3 regions of the Arthrobacter sp. P1_D4 genome follow, and region 2 is predicted to be linked to each of the others. Evidence: predicted binding sites of a transcription regulator. Region 2 holds the regulator's gene; each other region holds the start of a gene.
The links. The regulator LexA, encoded in region 2, represses DNA repair genes until DNA is damaged. The targets are predictions, from matches to a motif close to TCGAACANNTGTTCGA.

Region 1 (6,004 bases), on a different contig from region 2:
GTGCCGCGGATCAGGAGCAGGCGGGTGCCGAACAGCAAGGGTCCGGACTGCTCCTGCGCCTCGTGGAAGAACACCGAATCCACGCAGCCCGTGCCGTCGTCGACGCTGATGAACACCACCCGCCGGCCGCCCCTCATGGGCGGGGTCTGGGTGGCCACCCGGACCCCGGCAACCAGCACTTCCGTGCCGTTGCGCAGTCCCAGCAGCTTGTCCGCGGTGGTGACGCCCAGCCGGTCCAGCAGCGGGCGGTGGCTGGTCATGAGGTGCTCGCTGACGTCCACGGCCATCAGGTCCAGTTCCGCCCGGACGTTATCCACCATGCTGGGTGCGGGCAGTGCCGCCTTGAGGTTCGTCAGCTCCACGTCCCCCAGCGGCAACGCCAGCTGGCCCTCAATGACTTCCACGCCCTTCCTGAGGGGGCGGGCCTGGAGTTTCTGCAGGTGCTGGACCAGGTCCGCCCGGTTGGCGTCTCCCCCGGACGCCCGGTGCAGCGAATCGAAGGCGCCCAGCTGGGCCAGGCGCTGGATGCTGGGCCGGCTGAGCCGCGACCTGGCCCGCAGGTCCGCCAGGGAGTCGTAGGGCTGGCCGGCCACAATCCGTTTCAGCTCGGCGCCGGAGAGCCCGAAGATGCCGTTCAGGCTCAGCCGGATGCCCAGCCTGCCTCGGTCCGGCCCGGATTCCACCCGCTCCACCCGGTACTCGGCCTGGCTCCGGTTGATGTCGAGGGGAAGGATGGGGATCCCCAGCCGGCGGGCCTCGGCCACGAGCAGGCGTTTGGGGTACATTCCGGGGTCGTGTTCCCAGAGCCCGGCGAGGAACGCCTCCGGGTGGTGTGCCTTCAGCCAGGCAGACTGGTAGGTGGGCACGGCGAAGGCGGCTCCGTGGGCCTTGCAGAACCCGAAGCTGCCAAAGGCCTTGAGCGTGCCCCAGACCTTGTCCACCACCTCGGGACTGTAGTTCCGGGCACGCGCCTCCTTCCGGAAGAACTCCTCCACCCTGGCTTCAAGCACGTCATTGCCGAGGGCACGGCGGAATTCGTCGGCCCGCGCCAGCCCGCACCCGGTCATGACGTCGAAGGTCTTGAGGATTTGTTCGTGGAAGACCGTGACCCCGTGGGTCTCTTTCAGGACAGGCTTGAGGTCGGGATGCGGGTAGACCTCGGGAGCGAAGCCGTGCCGGTGCTCCAGGAAGGGCCGGACCATGTCGGATTTCATCGGACCCGGGCGGAACAGCGAGATATCAATGATGAGATCGTTGAATTCCCGGGGGGCCAACTTGCCTATCAGTTCGCGCTGGCCCGGGGATTCGATCTGGAAGCAGCCCAGGGTGTTGGTGCTCCTGATCAGCTCATAGGTGGGCTCGTCATCGAGCGGGACCGCGTTGAGGTCGATGTGCCCGTCCCCTGAGATGTAATCCGGGCCCGTCCCGTCCGGGCCGGGCGGATGCGCGCCGGCGGCCACCACCTCGGCCTTGGAGGGATGCAGACGGATCACTTCCCGGACGGCGAAGGCCATAGCGCTCTGCATCCGGACGCCAAGGACGTCGAGTTTCAGCATGCCCATGGGGTCCATGTCGTGCTTGTCGAACTGGCTCATGGGCAGGCCCAGGCCGCTGGGCTGAACGGGAGTGCGGTCCAGCAGGGTGGCGTCGCCGAGGATGACGCCGCAGGGGTGCATGGAGATATGGCGGGGCAGCCGGTCCAGCCGCTCCGTGAGGTCCACCAGCAGGTCCAGGTGCTGGTTCTCGGAGAAGCCGCGCTGCTCCACCCGGTCCGCGAATTCCTTCAGCTCGGGTTTCTCCACGAGGGCTTCGCGGAAGTGCCGGGCCGAGAACCGCCACAGCTGCTTGGCGATTTCCCCGACCTCGCCGTCGTCCATGCCCAGGGCCAGGCCGGCGTCGCGCACGGCACCGCGAGCGCGGTAACCGTTCTGCATGCTCATCAGCGTGACGCGTTCGGCGCCGAAGCGCTCAAAGATCTTCCGGTAAACGTTGTGCCGTTCGGCGCTTTCGACGTCGATGTCGATGTCCGGCAGGGTGGCACGGTCGCGGGAGAGGAAGCGTTCAAAGATGAGGTCGTGCTGGAGCGGGTTCACCTGGCTGATGTCGATCAGGTAGTTCACCAGGCTGGAGGCGCCCGAACCGCGCGCGGCCGCCCGGACGCCCAGGGCCAGGATCATCCGGGAGACCTCTGCGACGGTCAGGAAGTACGAGGCGAAGCCCAGCGAGTCGATGATCCGGAGCTCGTGCTCCAGCCTGGTCCGCAGCTGCTGTTCCCGCTGCCCGGAAATGCCCGGGAAGCGGCGGCCGATGCCGGCCTCACACCGCAGGGTCAGTTCGGCGAGCGCGTCGCCGTCGATCCCGATCACGGATGCCTCCGGGACCACGGGCTGTTTCCAGCCCATATCAGCTTCCGGATCAATGCGGCAGCGGTCCGCGAGCGCCTCGGTCTGGGCCAGGAGCCGCTTGAGGTCCGCTGTGCCGTAGCCGGCGGCGTGGATGATCTCCTTGCCCAGCTGCAGCATCCGGGCCGCCGATTTGAGCCAGCCCTGCCCGTTGGGCTGCAGCAGCGGGGCGGCGGAGAGCTCGGGGAGGGATTTCAGCGTCCGGGCCGAGTCCAGCACATCGGCGGTGGCCGCGCCGTCCTCAGCCACGTACCTCACGGCGTTGCTCAGCACGGCGGGCACCCCGTGTTCTGCGGCGAGTTTGAGCATGCGCACCGCGTGGGCGGTGCTCAGCGGTTCCCCGGGCGGGCTGAGCTGGGACACAACCTCTGCCGCCAGCGTTCCGGGGGGCATGGCGTCCAGCCAGCGTTTGAACAGGGTGCGGGGCCGCAGGTAGCGCCGGCCGCCCATGGCCCGGCCGACGTCGGAGTCCGGGCCGATCAGCACTGTCAGGACCGGCTTCAGGGTGTCCGGGTGCAGGGTGCGGGAAGCCAGTTCCGCCCGGGTGACGGCCACCGGCACTATTCCCTGCGCCTTGCCCGTAGTGCGGGCGTGGGCGTCGGAGATCAGCCGGCACAGCGCCCGGTAGCCGGCACCGTTGTTGTGTCCGTGCGCCAGCACGACGACGCGTCCCCCGAGCTGGGTGCGGTGGTCGCCGTCGTCGTCAAAGACCGCAAGGTCCACCCCGACGATTGCATCCAGCCCGGCTGCCATGCACGCCTTCAGGTGCTTGACGGTTCCATACAGGCCGTCTCGGTCCGTGCAGGCCAGCGCGGTGGCGCCGTCAGCGGCGGCCGCGGCGGCAAGTTCATCCGGCCAGGAGACGCCATAGTGGGCGCTGAACGCGGTGGAGACGTGCAGGTGGGTAAAGCTCATGCTGATTCGGGCTTCCGGAGGGGCTGGAGGGCGTCGTGGATCTTCAGGAGCCGCCACCGGCCGCTGCCGACATGCCGGGTCAGGTCAAGGGTGAGGGTGGAATCCGCGGCGTGATCCCCGGCCGCACGCACCTGTACCCGCCAGATCTCATGATCCACCAGGCCCGGCCCGCTTCCGAGTGGCGCCCGGCGTTCCTCGGCCCACCACTGGCGGCGTTCGTACCAGCGGACGGGGTCAGCGCAGACCGTGTAGCGCCGGCCGGCCCAGTCGAGGCGCAGGGGCTGGCCGGAGGGCGTGCAGATGACATCCACGGACTCGCTGAAAATACCCACGTTGCCTCCCGACCCAGTCCGGGCTGGAGCCGGCCCAGTCCCCGCTTCGACTTCCTACGTCCATTCCGCTTCCGACGCCTTCTGTTTCAGCGCCCTCTGTTTCAGCGCCTTCTGTTTCACGCCCTTTATTTATTCGAACATATCTTCGAATAAATCCAGTCTACGTCGCGGAGCCGACAAAACCCAGATCGGGGGTGGACGGACGATTGCACAGGTAGCAGGATTGAGCCATGAGCTCCCATATCGCACTCCTGAAGCACGTAAAGATCGCCGCCAAGAATTCAACCTTGGTGGCGACCTTCGATATAGACGGAAATATCCCGGGGCAAGGCGCCTACGTGGTGGGCCTGCTGGCAGCCGGGCCGGACTACTCCCATCAGCGCAGACTGGGCATTGAGTTCATGAACGGCGAGGCCGTGTCCTTCTACTACTTCAACCATGACGGCACGGAAGAGAACTTCGACCTCAAAGGCGTGGAACACTCAGGAAACACCATCACGGGAAACTTCCCCATCGCGACTGTGCTTGGCCTGCCCAAGGGCCATCTCATGACGGCCTTCAGCGATTGTGACGGCCGGGACTACCAGGCCAACGTGCCTGTCGAAGAAGCCCTCTAGGCACCTTCTAGGAGCTGGACTTGTACACTTCCAGCTCGAGCGTGATGAAGGCATCGATCATCGCCCGGTAGGTCTTCTCGACAAGCTCGACGTCGATGTCCTTCTTTTCCGCTGTGGCGCGGACGTGTTCGATGACCCGCTCCACACGCCCGGGCGCACGGACCTCGGCGCTGTCCGCCTTGAGGGTCCCGGCGATCCGGATCAGCCGTTCCCGGCGCCCGATCAAGGACACGATCTGCTCGTCCACCTCGTCAACAGCCACCCGCACGGCGGCGAGCTGTTCGCGGTCGGCCTGGGCGGCCTTGTCGTCTGCGTGATTTGTGGGCATGTGCATGACAGTATCGAAAGATGCAGCCACGAGTCGACTTCATATCGCTAGGTGTCCGCAGTGTTGACGCCTCACGCCGCTTCTACGTCGATGGCCTCGGATGGCCGGTCCACCGGGAAGTCCCCGGGGAAGTGCTCTTCATCCAGGTCAACCACGGCCTCATCCTCTCGCTCTGGGACGCGGGTCAAATGCAGTCCGAGGCGGCCACCGATCCCCCTGCCGGCATTGCCTGCATCACGCTCAGCCACAACCTGGCCGGCACGGCGGACGTCGACCGGGTGATGGCCGAAGCCGGGACCGCGGGAGCCCGCATCGTTGCGGCACCGAAGACCCAGCCCTGGGGCGGCTACACCGGCTACTTCGCCGATCCCGACGGCTACCGCTGGGAGGTCGCCTTCAACCCCGACTGGTCGGTCGACGGCGACGGCAAAGTAACGCTCTGACCTCAGGTGACCATTACCGCCCCGTGCCTCGGCAGCCGCCGGGCACCTTGACAGGGCGGAGTACCCGCTAGAACAGGCTCCCCACCGGCTGGATGAGTTCCGGTGAGTCATTCCTGACGTTCCCGACTGCGGTTCCGACGGCGTCGATCGTCCAGCCTTCCGCGACGTCGTGCGCCCCGGCCCGGACCAGATCCACGAGCCCGGCCGCGTCATCGGCCTGCGGGTCCAGCCACGTCTGCATGGTCTCGCGGTTCATGGGCAGCGGAACCCTGTCATGCAGCGCGGTCAGCTCGGCCAGCATTCCCCCGGCGTAGCCCTCCGGCGGCGAGTCGGTGGTCATGATCGAGGTCGAGAGCATCCAGCGCTCCGGGTCGCCCTCTTCCTTGGACGGGTCCCGCCACCATTCATAGAGTCCCGCGAAGACAATGGGGCGTCCGTCCTTGGGATGGACGTAGTAGGGCTGCTTGGTGCGGCCCTCACCCTTCCACTCGTAGTAGCCGTCAGCCGGGACGGCGCAGCGACGGGCGCGGGTCGCTTTCCGGAAGGCGGGCTTCTCCAGCACGGTCTCGCTGCGGGCATTGATCATCTTCGACCCGATGCCCGGGTCCTTGGCCCAGGACGGCACCAGGCCCCACCGCGCAATGTGCAGTTGGCGGACCGGTTCTCCCTCCACCAGCCGTTCGAGCAGGATCGGCACATCCGCCGTCGGGGCCACGTTCCACGACGGCGGAATCGCGATCTCATCCTCCAGCCCGGCATCGAATTCGGCCAGCAGGTCTCCGACGGCCCGGGCCATCACGTAGCGTCCACACATGGCACCAGCATGCCACCGCACCCATCCCATGTCATCCGCCCAGCCGCCGTCGCGCACCCTGCGGGAAGACCATTTTGAGCCCGCCGAGGTCGCCGGCAACGTGCGAACTCGCCGGAACTTTCCGGCGACTTCGCATCTTTACCGCGAATTCGC
Region 2 (6,004 bases):
AGAACACGTAGTTGGAATCGGACGCGGCCGGGGTCAAGCCCAACCGCGTCAGTTCCGACACGATCCGGTCGCGCTGGCGCTTGATGTCCTCGACGTCCGCCATGAGCGCCTCCCGGTGGTGCAGGGCAGCCAGGGCCGCAGCCTGGGTGATGGCGGAAAGGTGGTACGGGAGACGGACCAGGCGCAGGGCGTCAGCGACCTCCGGTGCCGCGGCCATGTAGCCGAGCCGCGCACCCGCGAGGGCGAAGGCCTTGCTCATGGTGCGCGAGACGATGAGCCGCTCCCGGCCAGGCAGCAGGGTGAGGGCACTGGGCGTGCCGTCGTGGGCGAACTCGTGGTAGGCCTCGTCGACGATCACGATGGTCTGGCTGGCCTCGCCGGCGTCATAGACGGCCTCGACGACATCGAGCCCCAGACCGGTACCGGTGGGGTTGTTTGGGGAGCACAGGAAGACGATGTTGGGCTGAAGCTCGCGGACCTGCTGTGCCGCCGATTCCGCGCTGAGCCCATAGTCTGACGCGCGGGCCCCGACGATGTACTCCGTGTCCGTGCCGGAGGCCAGCAGCGGGTACATCGAATACGTGGGAGGGAACCCGAGGGCCGTCCGGCCGGGGCCGCCGAAGGCCTGGAGGATTTGCTGAAGGACTTCGTTGGAACCGTTCGCGGCCCAGATGTTCTCCGCGTCCAGCCCATGGCCAAGGTATTCGGCGAGGGCTTCGCGTAATTCGGTGAATTCGCGGTCCGGATAGCGGTTCAGCCCGGCAGCGGCGGCGCTCACGGCCTCGGTGATCGCTGCGCGGACATCGGCCGGGACCCCATGGGTGTTCTCGTTGACGTTGAGCAGGATGGGGACGTCCAGCTGCGGCGCGCCATACGGACGCAGGCCACGCAGATTGGCTCGGAGGGGCAGTCGGTTGAGGCGCTCAAGCTGGTCAGTCACGTGACCAGTTTAAGTGGTAGCGGGACGGGCGCTGAAACTGTGACGCCCGCGGCGGCACCGGGGGGCGGTTACTTGGACGGGACGAACAGTTGTTGGCCCGGCATCACACGCGCGGCGTCCAGATTGTTCAGCTCCACGATGTCGGCCACGACGTCGCGGGGATCGCGCTCCGGAGCCACCGACCCGGCAATGGCCCAGAGGGACTCCCCCGGTTGGACTGTGACGGATACGGTCGGCGTCACCGAGAGCTGGTCTGCGGAATCTGCCGCTTTCGCGGGAGCGTTGAGGAATCCGCTGAACGACAGGATGAACGCCGCCAGCAGGATCAGCGGGACACCGAAGAAGACGAAGCGTCCGCGCCGGGTTAGCCGCAGCGGCGGCTGCTTGGTCCGGCCGCCGGAAACCGCGGCGGCGGCCCCTTGCGGCGCCTGGCGTTGAGCGGGTACACGTTGCCGTGAAGGGAACCACCCTGGCCAATGCCGCCTTGGTCGAGCCTGCCGTGTCCGATGCTGCCGTGTCCGATGTTGCGGCGACCCACTGCACCACCTGGACCAACACCGCGGTGGCGGGTCGTGACGCCCTGAATGTTGGTGCCGTCAAACGCGCTTGAAACTGCCATGAACTGAGCCCTCCTGGACCATAAGTTGCCGCCCGGCGTACTCACGTACTCGCCGCCAACCGGCCGAACCTTCGAACATAGAACCGAACATCGCTTGCGAACCCAGATCGTCGGAATCGAACACATATTCGAATCTTGCTAGTTCTGTTTTAGCACTTACTAACGAACGATGTCGAGACTCGCTAGAACAAATGTTTGAAAAAGGTCTGCGGCTGGCCTACTTTTGAGGGACAGGACAACCACTTTCGGACTCCCACTTTCGAACTACCCGTGGGAATTCATTCGTAGTTGATCAGCAGGGTCTGACATTTCAGGCCGGAAGTTCCCGGTGACAGCAGCCACGGCAGCCGGGCGGAACGGAAAGGCGTTGGCGAACATGGCAGCACAAGCCACCGGCGGCAGGGCCGCCCCACGGAGCCCGCAGCCCGCCCGGGCCCCCAAGAGCCTCACCGTCCGGCAAAAGAAAATCCTGGAGACCATCCAGCGGTCCGTCACGGACAAGGGCTATCCGCCGTCCATGCGAGAAATCGGCGACACCGTTGGTCTCGCCAGCCTCTCGAGCGTGACCCACCAGCTCTCCCAGCTCGAAAAGCTCGGCTATCTGCGGCGTGATCCGAAGCGCCCGCGGGCCATGGAAGTGCTCATGCCGCTGACCCTGGACGAGGGGACCACACCGATTTCCGGTGTCGAGAAGTCAAGCGGCCTGCGGGCCGTCGGCGGCCTGTCAGTGACTGAGCTGGCCAGCGCCACCGACACGGCAATGGTGCCGTTCGTCGGACGCATCGCCGCCGGCGGGCCGATCCTCGCGGACCAGGTGGTGGAGGACGTCATGCCGCTGCCCCGCCAGCTCGTGGGCCATGGCGAACTCTTCATGCTCAAAGTGGCCGGCGACTCGATGATCGACGCCGCCATCTGCGACGGCGACTGGGTGGTTGTCCGCCGCCAGGGCGATGCCGTGAACGGCGACATCGTTGCCGCCCTGCTGGACGACGAAGCCACGGTCAAGACCTTCCGCCAGCGGGACGGCCACACGTGGCTGTTGCCGCAAAACACCCAGTACGAGCCCATCCTGGGCGACCACGCCGTCATCATGGGCAAGGTCGTCTCGGTACTGCGCTCCCTCTAAACTGCGCTCCCCTTAGCCGTCACGGGCCATGCCGCCAGTTCGGAGCGGCCACCCCGCGGCGGATTTCCGGCGCAGGGTGGCGACCCCGGTTTGGGACTTAGTCTTTCGCCAGGCGCTTCAGGGCTGCCATGGCTATCGATGAATCGGTGGTGGGCCAGAACGGCGGCAGCGCGGCGCGCAGGAAGCCGCCGTAACGCTCCGTGGAGAGCCGCGAATCCAGCACTGCCACCACGCCCTTATCCGAGGTCGAGCGGATCAGCCGTCCGGCGCCCTGCGCGAGGCGGATGGCGGCGTGCGTGGCCGAGACGGCCATGAAGCCGTTGCCGCCGGCCTGGGCCACGGCCCGTGAACGTGCCGTCATCAGCGGGTCGTCCGGCCGCGGGAAGGGAATCCGGTCGATGACCACCAGCCGGCAGGACACGCCAGGGACGTCGACGCCCTGCCAGAGGGACATGGTGCCGAACAAACACGTGTCAGGTTCGTCGGCAAACTGCCGCACGAGCGCCGTCATGGTCGACTCCCCCTGGCACAGGATGCTGAGGCCCAGCCGGGGCCGCATGGCCTCGGCTGCTTCCTCTGCGGCGCGCCGCGAGGAGAACAGGCACAGGGCGCCTCCGCCGGAGGCGCGGATCAGCTTCTCGAGTTCGTCCAGGGCCTCGGGGGACGTTCCGCGGCCGGGTTTGGGCAGGTGCCGGGCGACGTAGAGTATGCCCTGCTTCGGGTAGTCGAACGGGGAGCCGACGTCGACGCCGGTCCAGCTCGGTGCGCCGTTGCCAACCAGGCCCAGGCCGCCGGCGGCGGGTTCGAAGGCGGCGCCGATGGCCAGTGTGGCCGAGGTCAGGATGACGGTGTGGTCTGCGAACAGGCCCTCGCGCAACCGCCCTGCGACGCTCAGCGGGGCAACATTGATCAACGCCGGCGCGCTCTCGTCCGGCTGCGAGTAGCCCTGCGCCGGATCGAAGCTGCTGTTGCGGGAGAACCACACGACTTCGCGGTTTTCGCGCGCGGCCAGGAGGCGTTCACAGAGCTCCAGGATGACCATGAGGCGCGAGCGGGCCAGCTGCCGTCCGCCGTCCGCCGACACGGAGCTGTCCCCCTTGGAATCGGACAGCGCGGCGCGGCATGCGTCGCGCAGCTGGTCGATGCAGTCCAGCTGCCCGCTGTTCAGGCCGTTGGGCATCAGCCCGCTGGGGACGCCGTCGATGGCGAGCTCCAGGTGGGCAGCGGCGTTGTTCAGTGCATCCACGGTGATGCCCGTGTGCTTCCGGGCCCCGGACGCGGCGGCGTGCACCATCGCCACGGAGAGCTGGCCCGAGACCGCGCCCGTGACGCGGTCCTGAAGTTCGTGTGCTTCATCCACCACGACGACGTCGTACTCGGGCAGCACCGCCAGGCCTTCGAAGGCACTGACGGCGAGCATGGCGTGGTTGGTGACCACGACGTCGGCATCGGCGGCGTTCTGCCGTGCCAGTTCGCTGAAGCATTCGGCCGCGAGCGGGCATTTCTGCGCGCCGAGGCACTCCATGGAGGTGACCGAGACCTGGCGCCAGGCCCGGTCCGTGACGCCCGGCATGAGCTCGTCGCGGTCCCCCGTGGTGGTCTCCTCGGCCCATTCGCGCAGGCGGACGACTTCCTTGCCCAGCTGGGAGGACGGCCCGCCAAGTGCGGCGGCGAAATGCGGCACGCTGGTGTCCTCGCCCAGGGAAAACAGCTGTCCCTCGGAAGGTTCTTCGGACGGGAAGCCGCCCTCGAGTTTGTGCCGGCAGACGTAGTTGGACCGGCCCTTGACCAGGGCGACCTTGACGGGCCTCTCCAGGGCGGGCGTGATGGTCTTGAGCAGCCTGGGCAGGTCCCGGCCCACAATCTGCGTCTGCAGCGCCAAGGTGGCGGTGGAGACCAGGGTGGGTTTGTTGCTGGTCAGCGAATGCGCGATCAGCGGAATCAGGTAGGCCAGCGACTTGCCGGTGCCGGTGCCGGCCTGGACTAGCAGGTGATCGCCGCTGTCTATCGCGCGCGCCACCTGCCGGGCCATTTCGTGCTGGCCATCGCGGCTCTGCCCGCCCATGCCGGACACGGCACGGTCGAGCAGCTTAACAACAAACTCCTCGCCGGCCGCGCCGGCAACCGAACCGGCGCCGGTGTCAGTTTCGGCCGGCTCAGCATCAGCTGAATCGGCGGCAGCTGGTTCGGCGTCGGTCCTGGTCACCGCAGCCTCAGTCATTGCTGATGAAGGGATCCAGTTCGGCGGCGAGTCCTTCACGCACCATCACCACGGCACGGGTCCCGGTTTCCTCGTGGTCGAGGCTGAGGATCTCGGCGTCGCTCTCGTGGAGCTTGCTGATCAGATCCCCGCGGTTGTACGGGATGAGCAGTTCAAGCTTCACGCTGGGCCGCGGAATGCCGTCGCTGATGGCCTTGAGCAGTTCCGGAATGCCTTCGCCGGTGCGGGCCGAGACCACCACGTGGCGCGGCTCGCGCTGCTTGAGCCGTTCGACCACGAACGGGTCAGCGGCGTCGGCCTTGTTCAGGACAATGATTTCCGGAACCTTGCGCGCGTCGACTTCGCTGAAGACCGTCCGGACAGCGGCGATCTGGCCCTCCGGATCCGGGTGCGAGACGTCCACGACATGCAGGATCAGGTCAGAGTCGGCGACCTCTTCCAGCGTGGAGCGGAATGCCTCCACGAGCTGGGTGGGCAGGGACCGGACAAAGCCCACGGTGTCGGCCAGGGTGTATCCCAGCCCGTCAGCGGTTTCGGCCTTGCGGACGGTGGGGTCCAGGGTGGCGAACAGGGCGTTTTCCACCAGCACCCCCGCGTCGGTCAGCCGGTTCAGCAGCGAGGACTTCCCGGCGTTGGTGTACCCGGCGATCGCGACAGAGGGCACGGCATTACGACGGCGGTTGGCGCGCTTCGTTTCCCGGGCAGGCTTCATGGCGGCGATTTCGCGCCGCAGCTTGGCCATCCGGGTGCGGATCCGACGGCGGTCCAGTTCGATCTTGGTCTCACCGGGACCACGCGAGCCCATGCCGGCACCGGCGCCGCCCACCTGGCCACCGGCCTGGCGGGACATCGATTCACCCCAGCCGCGCAGGCGCGGGAGCAGGTATTCGAGCTGGGCGAGCTCCACCTGGGCCTTGCCTTCACGGCTCTTGGCGTGCTGGGCGAAGATGTCCAGGATCAGCGCTGTCCGGTCAATGACCTTGACCTTGACGATGTCCTCCAGCCCGCGCCGCTGGGAGGGGGCCAGTTCGGCGTCGACGACGACGGTGTCGGCGCCGGTGGACATCACGATGGCTTTCAGCTCCTGTGCCTTGCCGG
Region 3 (6,004 bases), on a different contig from region 2:
GGGTTGCCGAGATCTGCTGTTCGCTCTGGATTTCGAAGCTGATCGGCAGGGCACCGAAACGGAGCTGGTCGGAGAGGGCCTTGGCCGACTCCTCGGTGAATCCGCCGGTGATCTGCGGCCGGCCGTCGGTGATGACGGCGAGGGAGCGCGGGGCGGAGATGACCTGGTCGTCCAGGACGATCGCGAACTGGGATTTCGGATCCGAGCCGGTCTGGCCGCCGCCGGCGGCGTAGAACTGGTACAGGCGCTCGGTGATTTCCTTGAACTTGGTGGTGCCCGCGTCATCGAACTGGATGTTGACGGCCCATTCATTGGTCACGGCACCCTGTGCGCCGCGCTGCAGCTGGAAAGAGGAGGACTTGATGTTCGAGCCCTTCACCTCCACCGGACCGAGGATGTACTTGATGGCCGGCGAGTTGGCCGAGGCCGGCTCGCAGGTCACCAGCGGCTTGGTCGGGTCGGAGCGCTGCTGCTTGTCCTGGGAGGGGTTGTCGCAGTCGAGGGCCTCGAACTGCTTGTAGACCTCGGGGGTAATCCAGTTCTCGTCGCTGCTGTTGGCGGGCGCGGCTGTCGGCTTCGGCAGCTGGGCATCCGGGGTCCTGGAGGCGGCGGGGACTGCTGCGCCGGGGCCGGTCTGGATGACCGGGCGGAAGTTCATGTCGGCGGAAGCCTGGATCAGCGCACGGGTTTCCTTGGCAGGGGTTCCTGGGAGGCTGACGACGACGTTGCGGCCGGACTGCGTGCTAATTTCCGCTTCCGCGACGCCCGAGCCGTCCACGCGCTGGCGAATGATCGCCACGGCCTGGTTGAGCTGGTCTTCGGTGATACCCGAACCGCCCTCAACCTTGGGCGCCAGGATCATCTGGGTGCCACCTTCAAGGTCCAGTGCGAGCTTTGGAGCCCAGCCCGCCTGGCCGGCCATCGTGCCGCCCGCCAGTACAGCCGTCATGGCGGCGATGATTACGCCAAGCCAGACCAGCATCCTGATGGCTGAGTTTTTGGGGCCAGTTCGTGCCATTGTCGATCTTTCTATTATTTACGGCGGATCCGCCGGCGCGGGCTCTGGGCCCCGCCGACGGATACCCGCAACCGTTGCTTCGCGGGATAGCTCAGGTAGGCAGACTAGCTGTCTTTTTTGCCTTCATCGTTGAGGCGGCGCAGGGTTTCCTCGGGCGTTTCGGTGCGCGGCGCATCGTGGACGGGGGCGCTGGCGTCGGTCCCCTCAGCACCCAGCTTCTCGGTGGTCAGCGAGGACGCGTCGTCCGGAACGACCGTGGGCTCCTCGGCGGCGACAACCGGCTCCACAATTTTGGTGACGGCCTGGCGGTGCACGGTGGCGGTGTTCCCCGGGGAGAGCTCCAGCGTGACCTTGTTCTCGGCCTCATCGATGTCGATGATCCGGCCAAACAACCCGAAGCTCGTCATGACCTCGACGCCGGGGCCGAACTTCGACTGGAGCTGCGCCTGCTGCTGCTGCGTTTTCTTGTTGCGGCGGAACATCATGAAGACGAACACGCCAAGCATCACGAACAGGAGAATTGTCATTAGATCCAAGGGGAAAGTTCCGTTCTTTACTTGCATAGCTGTTTTTCAGCAACGTCCGTTTGTTCCTGACGGCGCGGGCAGGGGTCTGCGCAGCAAACTGGCAGCGAGACCGTCCCCCAGACCGCCGGCGGCTACCTGCTCTCCGCCCACGGAAACAAAACCCGGACGTGCCGAGCGTCATACCAGTCTAAAGGGAAAAGCTGAAAGAACGGTGCTAGCGGCTGTTTCGGATCCACTGAGGATCGGTTTCTTCGCCGGGATCCCCGCCGGACCCGCCGATCGGGCTCTCGCCCAGCTCGTCGGCCTGGAACAGTTCCAGCGGGTCCTGGCCGAAGGCACCGGCCGGAATGGCGAAGCCCAGGTGTGTCCATGCCGGCGCCAGGGCTATCCTGCCGCGCGGCGTCCGGCCCAGGAGTCCTTCACGCACCAGATAGGGCTCGGCGACCGTTTCCACGGTCTCCGTTTCCTCGCCGACGGCGATCGCGAGCGTGGACAGGCCTACCGGCCCGCCGCCGAACTTGGTGATGAGGGCCTCGAGAACGGCACGGTCCAGCCGGTCCAGGCCCCGCTTGTCCACCTCGTACATGTCCAGGGCCGCGGAGGCCGCCCGCGCGTCGATTTGCTCGATGCCATGCACGAGCGCCCAGTCCCGGACGCGGCGCAGGAGCCGGTTGGCGATGCGTGGCGTGCCCCGGGACCGGCCGGCAATCTCGCTGAACCCGGCGGAGTTGACCTTCAGGTCCAGCAGGCCGGCGGAGCGGCGCAGGACCAGTTCCAGCTCCTCAACGGAGTAAAACTCGAGGTGGCCGGTGAAACCGAACCGGTCCCGCAGCGGGCCGGGAAGGAGGCCGGCCCGCGTGGTGGCGCCGACCAGGGTGAAGGGCGGCAGCTCCAGCGGAATGGCCGTGGCGCCGGCGCCCTTGCCGACGACGATATCGACGCGGAAATCTTCCATCGCCATGTACAGCATTTCCTCGGCCGGCCGGGACATGCGGTGGATTTCATCCAGGAACAGGACCTCGCCCTCCGAGAGCGAGGACAGGATGGCCGCAAGGTCGCCCGCGTGCTGGATGGCCGGGCCGCTGCTGATCCGCAGCGGGACGTTCATTTCGGCGGCGATGATCATGGACAGCGTGGTCTTGCCCAGGCCGGGAGGGCCCGAGAGCAGCACGTGGTCCGCGCTGCGCCCACGCATGCGCGAGGCCTCCAACACGAGGGAGAGCTGCTTGCGGACCCGGTGCTGGCCCACGAAGTCGTGCAGGTTCTTGGGCCGCAGGGCGGCTTCGATGACCCGCTCCTCCGGTTCCTCTCCCCCGGCGACGATCGACGGCTCAGCCACGCGCGCCTACCCGGTTCCCGGCGCGGGCGCCGTCCTGGCCCAGCCAGCGCAGCGTCGCGCGGAGAATCTCCGCTACATTGCCGTTCGCCGCGAGGTCCGGGGAATCGGCCAGGGACTTGTCGATGCTGGCCGTGGCATCCTTTTCGGACCAGCCCAGGCTGGTCATCGCGGCCACCACCTGCGGCTTCCAGACGGATTCCGCGGACACGGCCGCGACAGGCGCGCCGGCGGTGCCGTGCGGCACAAGCTTGCCGGCGAGTTCGAGCACGATCCGGCCAGCCACCTTCGGTCCGATGCCGGGGACCTTCGTGAAGGCCTTGCCGTCGCCGGAGTGGGCGGCCACCCGGATGGCTTCGGGCTCGTGGACGGCCAGCACCGCCAGGGCGAGGCGGGGACCGACGCCGCTGACGCTGAGGAGCACATCAAACACCTCGCGTTCGTCATCGCTGGCGAAGCCGAACAGGGTCAGCGAGTCTTCCCGCACGATCAGGGACGTGAACAGCTTTCCCTCCTCACCCACCCGAAGGCCGCTGAGGGTCTGCGGTGTGGCGTTGACGCTCATGCCGGCGCCGTTGAGGTCGATCACGGCGGAGGACAGGCCAACATGCGCAACGGTTCCGCGAAGAAAACTGATCAAGGCCGGGCTCCTGGTCTAACTGGCGTCTACAACTGGGTGATGAAAGAACGTACAGCCGGGCACGCCGACTATCCGAACATATCTACGAATACCCTACCAAGCCCCGCTGCGTCACAGCCGGACATTCAGCGCGCACGGCGCGCTTTTGCCTCCGCGTCCGCCCACGCCCGCTGCGCCGGAGTGAGGGACTGGCTGCCCGGCCCAGTCGTGGCTACGGCGGCCCCGCTGCCGGCCCGCCAAGCGTGGGTGATGGCCAACGCAAGGGCGTCGGCGGCGTCGGCCGGGCGCGGAGGCGCGTCCAGCCGGAGGATCTTGGTCACCAGCTTGGTGACCGCATCCTTGTTCGAGGTCCCGCTTCCCGTCACGGCTGCCTTGACCTCGGACGGGGTGTGCAGCGCCACCGGGATGCCACGGCGCGCGGCGGCCGCAATGACCACCCCGGAGGCCTGCGCCACCCCCATGACCGTGCTGACGTTGAGCTGGGAAAAGACCCGCTCCACGGCGAGCACCTGGGGTTCGTAGCGGTCCAGCCACTCGTCGATGGACGTGGCGATGACCAGCAGCCGCTGGTCCAGGCTCTCCTCGGGAGAGGTGCCCACAACGCCGAAGGCCACCAAAGTGGCCCGCCGGTTCCGCTCGACGTCGACAACGCCGATCCCGCAACGGGTGAGGCCCGGGTCAACCCCCAACACGCGCAGCGTCACGGTTGGGCCGTCAAGACCGGGCCCCAAAGTCACGTTTGGGTGAGCGGGTCACTCGGCTTCCAGTGCGGCCTGCACTTCGTCGCTGAGGTCGGCGTTGCTGTACACGTTCTGGACGTCGTCGAGCTCTTCCAGGGCGTCCACCAGCTTCATGAACTTCTTGGCGGCATCAAGGTCCAGCGGCACCTGCATGGACGGCACAAACTCGGCCTCGTCGGTGTCGTACTCAATTCCGGCTTCCGTGAGGGCATCGCGAATGGCCTGGAGGTCGGTCGGCTCGGAGTGGATCTCGAAGCTGTCGCCGTTGTCCTTGACTTCCTCGGCCCCGGCATCCAGCACGGCCATCAGGACGTCGTCCTCGGTCAGGCCGTTCTTCGGCAGCGAGACGACGCCCTTGCGGGAGAAGAGGTAGCTGACGGAGCCGGGATCGGCGATCGTGCCGCCGTTGCGGGAGATGGCGAGCCGGACCTCGGAGGCGGCACGGTTCTTGTTGTCCGTTAGGCACTCGATCAGCAGCGCGGAACCCTGCGGGCCGCGGCACTCGTACATGATTTCGGTGTAATCGACGACCTCGCCGGTGAGCCCGGCGCCGCGCTTGATGGCGCGGTCGATATTGTCAGCGGGCACCGACGTCTTTTTCGCCTTGGTGACGGCCAGTTCCAGGCTGGGGTTGCCGGAGAGGTCGGGGCCGCCCATGCGCGCGGCGACTTCGATGTTCTTGATCAGCTTGGCGAACGACTTGGCCCGGCGGCTGTCAAGGATGGCCTTCTTATGCTTGGTCGTCGCCCATTTGGAGTGGCCTGACATGCTTTACGCTTCTCCTCTGATCATTCGAATAAACAGTTCATGCACGCGCTTCTCCCCCGTCACTTCCGGGTGGAAGGAGGTGGCCAGCAGCTTGCCGGAACGCACTGCAACAATTCTAGCCGTCCCGTCCAGTACAGCGGCATGCGAGGCATGCTCCGGGTCCGCGGGTTCCGCCTGCGCCAGGACCTCCACCCCTGGACCCACGCGCTCCACCCACGGGCCTCGGATGAACACGGCATGGACGGGAGCCACGCCGGAGCCGGTGTCGCTGAACCCGAGCCCCCTGAAGTCAAGGTCCGTCTCGAAGGACTCACGCTGCCGGCCGAAGGCGTTGCGGCGCACGGTGATGTCGAGTCCGCCGAACGTCTGCTGCGGGTTTCCGGCGAGGTCCTTCGCCGGGTCCGCGATCTCGTCCGCCAGCAGGATCATCCCGGCGCACGAGCCGTAGACGGGCAGGCCGGCCTGGATGCGTTCGCGCAGCGGACCCCGGAGCCCGAAGATCCGGGAGAGCTTGTCGATCGTGGTCGATTCGCCGCCGGGGATGATGAGCCCGTCCAGGCCGTCGAGTTCGGCGGGACGCCGGATCCCGACGCCGGCGGCACCGGCGGCTTCCACGGCATGCAGATGCTCCCGGAAATCGCCCTGCAGCGCCAGGACGCCGATCCGGAGCCCCGTTCCCACGCGGGATTCAAGGGAAAAAGAAGGGGTGGTCATCCCCACAGCATAATGCTCTGCGCGGCACGGTACGCATGGAAGACGCATGCAGCGGCCCCGGGCGTCCGGGTTCCATGCCGCTGCTGGGATATATTACAGAGCATGCTTTACTTCAGCGTTCCGCTCGGCAAGTTCGTCCGCCGGGTCTCCCGGCTCAGGGGCGGAGGCTCGGCCCTCCCCGGGCTTGTGGTCGAAAAAATCGACCCCGATTTCATGCGGCGGACGCTGTCCACGCTGCCGCTGGGGGTCGCCGTCGTCAGT

Region 1: AC1D0A_RS05320 (DUF6504 family protein) is a predicted target of LexA. The motif match lies at 3,783-3,798, and genes of this name have one in related genera.
Region 3: ruvA (Holliday junction branch migration protein RuvA) is a predicted target of LexA. The motif match lies at 3,594-3,609, and genes of this name have one in related genera.

What each region holds. Positions count from the first base shown of each region.
Region 1 is NZ_JBFUAU010000003.1:220,297-226,300, reverse strand. Features, by position in the region: gene AC1D0A_RS05325 (DNA polymerase III subunit alpha) at 1-3,317, opposite strand, end outside; gene AC1D0A_RS05320 (DUF6504 family protein) at 3,314-3,649, opposite strand; gene AC1D0A_RS05315 (hypothetical protein) at 3,880-4,266, shown strand; gene AC1D0A_RS05310 (chorismate mutase) at 4,274-4,600, opposite strand; gene AC1D0A_RS05305 (VOC family protein) at 4,615-5,037, shown strand; gene AC1D0A_RS05300 (SOS response-associated peptidase) at 5,105-5,851, opposite strand.
Region 2 is NZ_JBFUAU010000008.1:236,262-242,265, reverse strand. Features, by position in the region: gene AC1D0A_RS09825 (histidinol-phosphate transaminase) at 1-940, opposite strand, end outside; gene AC1D0A_RS09820 (LysM peptidoglycan-binding domain-containing protein) at 1,009-1,182, opposite strand; gene AC1D0A_RS09815 (hypothetical protein) at 1,395-1,550, shown strand; gene lexA (transcriptional repressor LexA) at 1,936-2,685, shown strand; gene AC1D0A_RS09805 (ATP-dependent DNA helicase) at 2,783-4,906, opposite strand; gene hflX (GTPase HflX) at 4,899-6,004, opposite strand, start outside.
Region 3 is NZ_JBFUAU010000002.1:682,419-688,422, forward strand. Features, by position in the region: gene secD (protein translocase subunit SecD) at 1-1,018, opposite strand, end outside; gene yajC (preprotein translocase subunit YajC) at 1,123-1,545, opposite strand; gene ruvB (Holliday junction branch migration DNA helicase RuvB) at 1,760-2,884, opposite strand; gene ruvA (Holliday junction branch migration protein RuvA) at 2,877-3,521, opposite strand; gene ruvC (crossover junction endodeoxyribonuclease RuvC) at 3,647-4,225, opposite strand; gene AC1D0A_RS04170 (YebC/PmpR family DNA-binding transcriptional regulator) at 4,274-5,029, opposite strand; gene pdxT (pyridoxal 5'-phosphate synthase glutaminase subunit PdxT) at 5,033-5,743, opposite strand; gene AC1D0A_RS04180 (Mur ligase family protein) at 5,846-6,004, shown strand, end outside.